4 regions of the Streptomyces sp. NPDC107559 genome follow, and region 2 is predicted to be linked to each of the others. Evidence: riboswitches for the same ligand, from Rfam matches in the RefSeq annotation. Region 2 holds a riboswitch; each other region holds the start of a gene.

Region 1 (2,193 bases), on a different contig from region 2:
GAGCCCTTGTTGTCGGTGGCGTCCAGGTCGAACATCGCCTGGTCGATCAGGCGCTGCTCGGTGGCGTCGTAGCCGACGAGCTCCGGACCGATCTGCTCGATGACGGCGAGGACGGCCTTCTCGACACCCTTGCCCTGGTAACGGTTGGGGTCACCGTCACGGAGCTCGATGGCCTCGAAGGCACCGGTGGAGGCGCCGGACGGGACGGCGGCACGACCCGTGCTGCCGTCGTCGAGGCCGACCTCGACCTCGACCGTGGGGTTGCCTCGGGAGTCCAGGATTTCCCGGGCTACGACGACGTCGATGGACGGCACGAGCATCTCCTTCTGGGATGTGACGCAAGCTACGCCGGGCCGGAGAGCCCGGTGGTGATGCGCAGGCCTGTGGTGGCCGCGCGGGACTGAGCCTAACCGTCCCGGGGCGATCAACCGGTCGTTGACCGCGTCATGGACGGAACCGAGAGTAAATTGTTTCCGAACGGAACAAAGCCGGTTCGACAAAAAACCCCGTCCCGGTGCGTACGGGGGAAGAACGCACCGGGACGGGGAGCCCGTGGGGACGGGGGGCGGCCCTCACGTGGCCTCCACAATGAAGGACACGGCTGGGAGGCCGCCGTGGTTCAGCTACGAGCGCGCTGTCACTTCAGGTGCAGCTGCTGGCCCGGGTAGATGACGTCGGCGTTGGCGACGACACCCTTGTTCAGCTTGAACAGCGCCTGCCAGCCACCCTTGACCTGGTGCTTCTGGGCGATGCTGCTGAGCGTGTCACCCTTGACGACCTTGTACTCGCCGTCACCCTTGGCGACCTTCTGGCCGGCCGGGGTGGTGACGGTCTGCGCGACGGCCGGGCGCTCGGCGGAGCGGGAGGCGGTCTGCGTCTCGGTCGAGCGGGTGGCGGTGCTCGGCGCGGGGGCGGCAGCGGCGTAGGGGGTGCGGGACAGACCCTTGCCGCAGACCGGCCAGGCACCCTTGCCCTGGGAGGCGAGGACCTTCTCGGCGATGGTGATCTGCTGGGCCTTGGTGGCCAGGTTGGCCTGCGAGGCGTACTGCTTGCCGCCGTACGCAGCCCAGGTGGAGGCGGAGAACTGGACACCGCCGTAGTAGCCGTTGCCGGTGTTGATGGCCCAGTTGCCGCCGGACTCGCACTGGGCGACGGTGTCCCACTCGGCGGCGGTGGCGGCGGAGGCGTTGCCGGCCGCGAACAGCGGGGCGGCGATGGCGACACCGGCGACACCGGCGAGCGCGGCGATGCGGGTGGCCTTGGACGGGCGGCGGTGCGTGCCCTTACCGGAAAACAGCATGGTGGATCCCCTCACCGACGCCTGCGAGGTGAGCTGTCGGGTTCGGGCCGGTTGAGTTGCCCGGCCACGCCCCTCACGGGACGCGGCTTCACCCCGAGCCGGCACCAGCTTCAACCGCTGGGCCCGGCGCTTACCTTGGGTCCCCCGCTCCTGCCGACGGCGCTTGACGCGACGAATGTTCCCGGGCAGCCGCTGGCAGGATTCGGCGTTGCGGCGGCCGGTGCCCGCTGTGGCGAGCGGTCTCGACCGTAGGCAGGCGATCCGGTTATTTCCAAAGACGATCAGGGCTTCTGAGACTCATCCCACAGTTTCACCAAAACGGACATTTAGCGGTGAAACGGGACGTCAACTCTCGCCGCTTTACGCCCGTTTAGACAGGTGCCTCCCCGGCCTGACCGGGGAAGACACGGTCCCGGCCGGCACCACTCGCCTCCTGCTCACCATGCGGAGCAGGCGCCGTCCGTCGCGGGAATGCGGAGGGCCGGTCCGGGGGTGGCGGACCACCCCGGCGAGCGGGTCAGGAACCGTAGGCGGTCGAGGCGTGCCGGCCGATGAAGGACAGGTCGGCGTCGACGGAGGACGTGTCCTCGTCGGCGCTGGCGCCACGGTGGCGGCCGGTGCCGGTCAGGTCACCCGTGTCGACCAGGCCCGAAGCGCCGATGGCCTGCCGGGAGTTGGCGGAATTGTCCACCTCTGCATCGCCTGCGGAGGAATCGTCGCCTTGAGCGCCACTCGTGGCGGTATCCGCACTATTGTCCGTCTTGTCCGTCGCGCTCGCGGAGGGCGCGGCGGTGGAGGCCGTGCCGGAAGGCAGGGCGGAGGGGTCGGCGGACGCGGTACCGGCGGCGGGCGTCGAGGACGGGTCGGTGGAGGCTCCGGCGGAGGAGTCGGGC
Region 2 (2,193 bases):
GATGCCGCCGCCGATCGCCTTGCCGATGGTCAGGACGTCCGGTTCCAGGTCCCAGGCCGCGGTGCAGCCGCCCGGACCGGCGGAGAAGGTGTGCGTCTCGTCGTTGATGAGGAGGGTGCCGTACTGCCGGGTCAGGGCGCGGACCCCGGCCAGGTAGCCGGGTTCGGGGAGCACGATGCCGATGTTGGTCAGCGCGGGCTCCATCAGGACGGCGGCGACGTCGCCGTGGGCGAGTTCGCGCTCCAGCCGCTCCAGATCGTTGAACTCGGCGACCCTGCTGGTCAGCGTGACGTCGCAGGGTGCACCGACGTTTCCGGGCCGAGCGGCGCCCAGGCCGTCGGGCCCGACGACGATGAGCGACTCGTCGACGCTGCCGTGGTAGCTGTAGCCGTTCACGAGGATCTTGGAGCGGCCGGTGACGGCGCGGGCGAGCCGGATGGCCCAGCGGTTGGCGTCCGTCGCCGTCAGCGAGAAGCTCCACCGGGTGAGCCCGAAGCGGCGGGTCAGCTCCGCGCCGACCCATTCGGCGTCCTCGGTGGGCAGCATCGCGGTCGCGCCGCCCAGCTCGGCGAAACGGTGCCGGACGGCTTCGGCCACCACCGCCGGCGAGTGGCCGGCCATCGCGCCGGTGTCGCCGAGGCAGAAGTCGATGTACTCGTGTCCGTCGATGTCGGTCACCCTGGCGCCGCGCGCGGTGTCCAGATAGCGCGGGAAGGCACCGGCGGTCTTGTTCATCCAGGTCATCGGCACCCGGCCGAAGAGATGCTCGGACCGCGCGTAGGCGGTCTTAGAGCGGGGGTTGCGACGGTCGGCCTCGGCGCTCTCGCGGGCCAGGAGGTGCTGAAGGCGGGTGCGGTCCATGACTACCTCGTAGAGCGACGGCGGATGAGCACACAGAGCGTACGACTGAATCGTATGCCGATTCAAGATTCGACGACGGAATCGATCGTCACGACAATCGATTCACGTGCACCGATCGAAGCGAGCGAAGCGATCGAGCCAACAGGGCGCGGAGCGCGACGGCCGCCGCCCCACCCCCACCCCTCTCGCCTCCGGCCCGGAGCGCGACGGAGGGAAATGAAGGTCACAATACGTATCGGACATACCGCACTTCAACCTTCACACGAGCCGCACAAATTAGCTAAGTTGGCGCCAGGCCGCTCGGTTCCTCCGGCGAATCCCGCCGGGCCGCGCTGCCTCCGCCGAGTCCGGTGAACCACTGCGGCCGCCGGAGCCGGGGACCCAACCGATCCTTTGGGGTGAATCGGCCCAACCGCCCTGCGGGGCAAGGGCCGTAGGGCACGCCTTCCGGAACCTCCGCCCGAACCCGACAGCTAACTCGGTAGGCGGAGCACGGAAGGAGTACGTCGCCGATGGCGCCAGGACGCGACAAGCGCCCCGAAGGTCTCGGCCTCCCCGGTATGTCGGACGCGGTCAGCGGCGAGGAGATCCGGCAGCGGATCAACACCCTCTACGACCGCGCGGAGACCGACTCGGGGACCTACAACGCCACCCGCGCGATGTCGGTCGGCGACCGCAGGACCGGCCGCCCGGCGCGTCCCGCCCAGCGCAAGCCGTCCGACCCCGCCCTCGACGCCGTCGCCCGGAAGTGGTTCGACGGAGCGCGCGCCAACGTGGGCCCGATCGTCGCGGCCGTGCTGCCCGCCGACCGGATGCCCGCCCCGTCGGCCCGTCCCGCACCGGCGCCCGCGCCGGAGCTCCCGGCCGCCATTCCGGCCCCTCGCCCCGAACTTGAGGCTCCCGCCCGGCGCGCCCCGGAGCTCACCGCCGGGCCCGTCGCGCCCATCGCCGCGCTCCCGGCCGCGCCGGAGCGCCCACGGGACGCCTTCCCGGCTCTGCCCGCCGCCCCTTCCGCGCTCCCGGCCGGACCGCCCGCGGCCGCACCCACGGTGACGCCTGCTCTCGCGGTCACGCCCGCACCCGTGCCTGCGGCCACGCCTGTGGCTGACACCGCGGCACGGCAGATCGCGCGGCGGTCGGCCAAGGGGCAGAACCAGGAGAAGCTCACCCAGGCCCGGAGGCTGCTGACCCGGCAGGTCGCCCTGCGTACCGCTCCACCGGCCCCGGAGAGCGCACCGGCCGCCGCACCGCGCTGGCCGGTCCCGGAGCAGGACCCGCTGTTCGGCGAGGGCACCGGGTGGCTGACCCAGCCGTCGCCCGCCCCCGGCCCGC
Region 3 (2,193 bases), on a different contig from region 2:
TTCGCGGACAGCGAGGTCGAGCGGCTGGTGCGCAACCGGCTCGACGAGATCCCGCACGAGCTGGCCAACCCCGCGCGCCGCGCGGCCAAGGAGCTCTCCAAGGAGCTGTTCCCCGAGGCCTCGCGCATGTCGCGCCCCCGTCAGGGCACCGAGGAGACGGTCACGAAGATCGACTCCGCCGGTGTGCGCGCCTTCTACGACCGGCATGTCCGCCCCGCCACCGCCACCGCCGTGATCGTCGGCGACCTCGCGGGCATCGACCTGGACGAGCTGCTCGGCGACACCCTGGGGGCCTGGAAGGGCTCCTCGGCCGAGCCCCGCCCGGTGCCGCCGGTGAGCGCCGACGACACCGGCCGCGTCGTCATCGTCGACCGCCCCGGCGCGGTCCAGACGCAGCTGCTGATCGGCCGCACCGGCGCCGACCGGCACGACCGTGTCTGGCCCGCGCAGGTGCTCGGCACGTACTGCCTCGGCGGCACCCTCACCTCCCGGCTGGACCGCGTCCTGCGGGAGGAGAAGGGCTACACCTACGGCGTGCGCGCGTTCGGCCAGGTGCTCCGGTCGGCGCCGGACGGCACGGGCGCCGCGATGCTCGCCATCAGCGGCTCCGTGGACACCCCGAACACCGGTCCCGCCCTGGCGGACCTGTGGACCGTGCTGCGCACGCTCGCCGGGGAGGGGCTGACCGACGCGGAGCGCGACGTCGCCGTGCAGAACCTCGTCGGGGTGGCGCCGCTGAAGTACGAGACCGCGGCGGCCGTGGCGGCCACGCTGGCCGACCAGGTCGAGCAGTACCTGCCCGACGACTACCAGGCGACGCTCTACCAGCAGCTCGCCGCGACCGGCACGGTGGAGGCCACCGCCGCGGCCGTGAGCGCCTTCCCGGTGGACCGTCTGGTGACGATCCTCGTGGGCGACGCGGCACAGATCAAGGAGCCCGTCGAGGCGCTCGGCATCGGTGAGGTCACCGTCGTGCCCGCCGAGTAGGGCACGCGCGCGGCAGGGGCCCCGGTGACATGTCGGTCGCCGGGGCCCCTGCCCGTTCCAGGATGTCCGAATTATGGGAGAGGCGCCCTGTCTGCTCTGTGGCGTGCGCTACAAATACCGCGATCCGTTTGATGATCCAAAGACCGCGCCCGTACGGTCACTTGGACTGTTCGTCGGGCAGTGCGCCGCAACCGCGGCAGCGGACAGTCATCGCCGAGTCCCCGTACGGCGCGAGCCAGGGGAGCCGGGGACCCATTGCAGTCCCTGGGGTGAATCGGACGCCCGCGCGCATCGCGAGGGGGTCCGTAGGAGACCTTCCTGCTCCGAACCCGTCAGCTAACCCGGTAGGCGAGAGGGAAGGAAAGGACCAGCCCCTTACATGGCGTTCACGGGCGTTTCCGGCAAGCACCGTCGTCCCAGCCGGATGAAGCGCACCAGTGCGCACGCGGCCGGTATCGCAGCTCTCGCCACCACCGGCGTCGTCGGCAGCCTCGCGGCCCCCGCGCTCGCCGCCGAGAACTCCGTCGAGCAGACGGGCCTCACCCCGGTCGTCACCCTCGGCGACCAGGCCGCCGAGCAGGTCGACGCACAGGCTGCCGCCCAGCAGCAGGCAGCCGCCGAGCAGCTGGCCGAGGAGATCGCCCACGCGAAGGCCGCAGCGCGGGCCGCGGCCGCCCGAAAGGCCGAGGAGCGCGCCGCCCGCGAGGCCGAGCGCAAGCGTCTCAACACGTTCGTGTCGCCGATCACCGGCTCCTACGTCTCCACCGGCTACCTCGCCAGCAGCTCGCTGTGGTCCTCCGGCAGCCACACCGGCATCGACTTCCATGCCTCCACCGGCACCACGGTCCACGCGGTCGGCTACGGCACCGTGGTGGACGCCGGCTGGGGCGGGGCCTACGGCAACCAGATCGTCATCAAGATGGACGACGGCACGTACACCCAGTACGGCCACCTGTCGTCCATCGGTGTCTCGGTGGGCCAGCGGGTCGTCACCGGCCAGCAGATCGGCCTCTCCGGCGCGACCGGCAACGTCACCGGACCGCACCTGCACTTCGAGGCCCGTACGACCGCCGAGTACGGCTCGGACATCGACCCGGTCGCCTACCTCCGCAGCCACGAGGTGAACGTCTGACACCCGCCCGCGGGCGGCCGTCCGGCGACGGACCGCGCGACCTACCGAAGCCCCGGCTCATCGAGCCGGGGCTT
Region 4 (2,193 bases), on a different contig from region 2:
GTCACTCCTCAGGGTGCTTCCCGCGCTGATGGCCGTCGGCGGGGCCGTCTACGGCATCTGCACGCCCCGCGGCTTCACCGGGGCGCCCCTGTTCACGGCCGCCCCGCTGGTGGCGGCCCCGCTGTACTCCTTCCTCGGCACCGCCGTCACGGGTGTGGCCGCCGTGGCCGGCGCGTACGCCGTGCACGCCCGGTCCGCCCGGGTCCCGGACGCCGACGCGGTCACCGAGATCGTCACCGTGGCCACGGTCGCCGTGATGGCCGCGGTCATCAACCGTGTCGTGCGCCGCGGCGACCAGCGCCTCGCCAGCGCCCGCGGGATCGCCGAGGCCGCCCAGCGCGCGGTGCTGCCCGAGCCCGCCGCCCGGATCGGCGGGTACGACGTCGCCGCCCGCTACGAGGCCGCCCAGGCCGACGCCTTCATCGGCGGCGACCTCTACGCCGTGCAGGACACCCCGCGCGGCGTACGGCTGGTCGTCGGGGACGTACGGGGCAAGGGCATGGGCGCGGTGTCGGCGGTGGCCGTGGTCATCGGGGCCTTCCGGGAGGCCGCCGAGCAGGAGGCGACCCTGGAGGCGGTCGCGCAGCGGCTGGAGCGGGCGCTGGCGCGCGAGGGCACCCGGCGCGACGGGCCCGACGCCTTCGAGGGCTTCACCACCGCCGTACTCGCCGAACTTCCGCACGGGGACGAGACGGTACGGATCCTCAACCGCGGGCACCCGCCGCCGCTGCTGCTGCACCCGGACGGCACCGTGCACCCCCTGCCCGCCACCGAGCCGGCTCTGCCGCTCGGCATGGGCGAGTTGGGCAGCCGGCCCGACCGCGCGGAGGAGACCCGGTTCCCCAGGGGTGCCACCCTGCTCCTGTACACCGACGGCGCCTCCGAGGCGCGCGACACCCAAGGCCGGTTCTACGACCCGGAGGAGCGGCTCGCCGGCCGCTCCTTCCACGACCCCGAGGAGTTGCTCGCCGCTCTCGCGCGGGATGTGCACCGGCACTGCGGGGGAGGTCTGACGGACGATATGGCCCTGCTCGCCGTCCGACGACCCTGACCGGGCTTTCGTCACATGGAGTGATCGCGCGACCCCCCTGCGCATAACATCTGAGTCACCATCAAAACCCCGGTGACTCCTGAGGCGTCGCCCCGAGCCTCGCACAAGGGTCAACTCGCCCGATTTCCGCCGGTCATCGCCTTAAGTCCTGGCCAAAAATGTTATTGATCAAGTGGAACGGCTTGGAATCCGGCCCTCGCGCCCATTAACGTTCGATAACGCAGCGCGGTCGTCCCAGCCGTCACAAGGCGGCTCCGTGCGCACGCGCCGAATCCCGCAAGGGAACCGGGGAACCAACACCCTGGGGTGAATCGCACGGCCACCACTGTCAGTGACATCAGTGACAGGCGGTATACGCGCGTAGGAGACCTTCCTGCTCCGAACCCGTCAGCTAACCCGGTAGGCGAGAAGGAAGGAAGGAGCACGCCCACGTGGCGTCCAACCCGCCTGCCCCAGAGGCCCCGTTCGTGCCGAGCCAGCCCAGCACCGAAGCCTTCGGCTTCGACAGCTACCGCGCCGACGAGGGTCCGTGGGAGGAGTGGAATCCCACCGCGGAGACCGTTCGCCCCCCGCGTGGCAAGCATCGCGTCGCCAAGCAGCGTGGCGGGGGACTCGCCCGCAGCTCCACCGTCCTGGGCGTCGGTGTCATAGCCGCCGTCGCCGGCGGCGGAATGGCCAGCGCCAACACCGGCAAGCCTCCGGTCTCCATCTCCATGCCCGACCTTCCCTCCGTCGGCTCCCTGCTGTCGGACGAGAAGCCCGCCGACACCACGCAGGACGTCGCGACCCCGCTCAGCGGCATAGGCGTGACCAACGCCGAAACCGCCCAGGGCACCACCGACGCCGGTGAGGCGCTGCGCAGCCGGATCATGGCCCAGGCCGAGCAGCAGCAGACCCAGGTCGAGGCCAAGGCCGCCGCCGCTGCCGAGAAGGCCGCCGCCGACGCGGCCGCCAAGGCGGAGCAGGAGGCCAAGGACAAGGCCGAAGCCGCCAAGAAGAAGGCGGAGGAGGAGGCCGCGAAGAAGGCCGAGGCCGAGCGCCTGGCCGAGCTCGCCAAGCAGTACACGCTGCCGACCTCCTCGTACACGATCACCTCGACCTTCGGCGAGGCCGGCTCCATGTGGTCCTCCGGGTACCACACG

What was found. Region 2 has a riboswitch for cyclic di-AMP ahead of ACZ7OY_RS27020 (C40 family peptidase). Riboswitches for the same ligand answer to the same signal wherever they lie in the genome.
Region 1: another riboswitch for cyclic di-AMP. It lies ahead of ACZ7OY_RS16755 (transglycosylase family protein); the one in region 2 lies ahead of ACZ7OY_RS27020 (C40 family peptidase).
Region 3: another riboswitch for cyclic di-AMP. It lies ahead of ACZ7OY_RS10970 (M23 family metallopeptidase); the one in region 2 lies ahead of ACZ7OY_RS27020 (C40 family peptidase).
Region 4: another riboswitch for cyclic di-AMP. It lies ahead of ACZ7OY_RS14430 (M23 family metallopeptidase); the one in region 2 lies ahead of ACZ7OY_RS27020 (C40 family peptidase).

Annotation. Positions count from the first base shown of each region.
Region 1 covers NZ_JBVKBD010000004.1:482,937-485,129, reverse strand. Annotated here, with positions in the region: gene eno (phosphopyruvate hydratase) at 1-320, opposite strand, end outside; gene ACZ7OY_RS16755 (transglycosylase family protein) at 638-1,300, opposite strand; cyclic di-AMP (ydaO/yuaA leader) riboswitch at 1,304-1,472, opposite strand; gene ACZ7OY_RS16750 (transglycosylase family protein) at 1,818-2,193, opposite strand, start outside.
Region 2 covers NZ_JBVKBD010000010.1:1,973-4,165, forward strand. Annotated here, with positions in the region: gene ACZ7OY_RS27015 (transaminase) at 1-861, opposite strand, end outside; cyclic di-AMP (ydaO/yuaA leader) riboswitch at 1,191-1,365, shown strand; gene ACZ7OY_RS27020 (C40 family peptidase) at 1,374-2,193, shown strand, end outside.
Region 3 covers NZ_JBVKBD010000002.1:1,032,123-1,034,315, reverse strand. Annotated here, with positions in the region: gene ACZ7OY_RS10975 (M16 family metallopeptidase) at 1-987, shown strand, start outside; cyclic di-AMP (ydaO/yuaA leader) riboswitch at 1,189-1,353, shown strand; gene ACZ7OY_RS10970 (M23 family metallopeptidase) at 1,367-2,119, shown strand.
Region 4 covers NZ_JBVKBD010000003.1:653,106-655,298, forward strand. Annotated here, with positions in the region: gene ACZ7OY_RS14425 (PP2C family protein-serine/threonine phosphatase) at 1-1,051, shown strand, start outside; cyclic di-AMP (ydaO/yuaA leader) riboswitch at 1,307-1,472, shown strand; gene ACZ7OY_RS14430 (M23 family metallopeptidase) at 1,483-2,193, shown strand, end outside.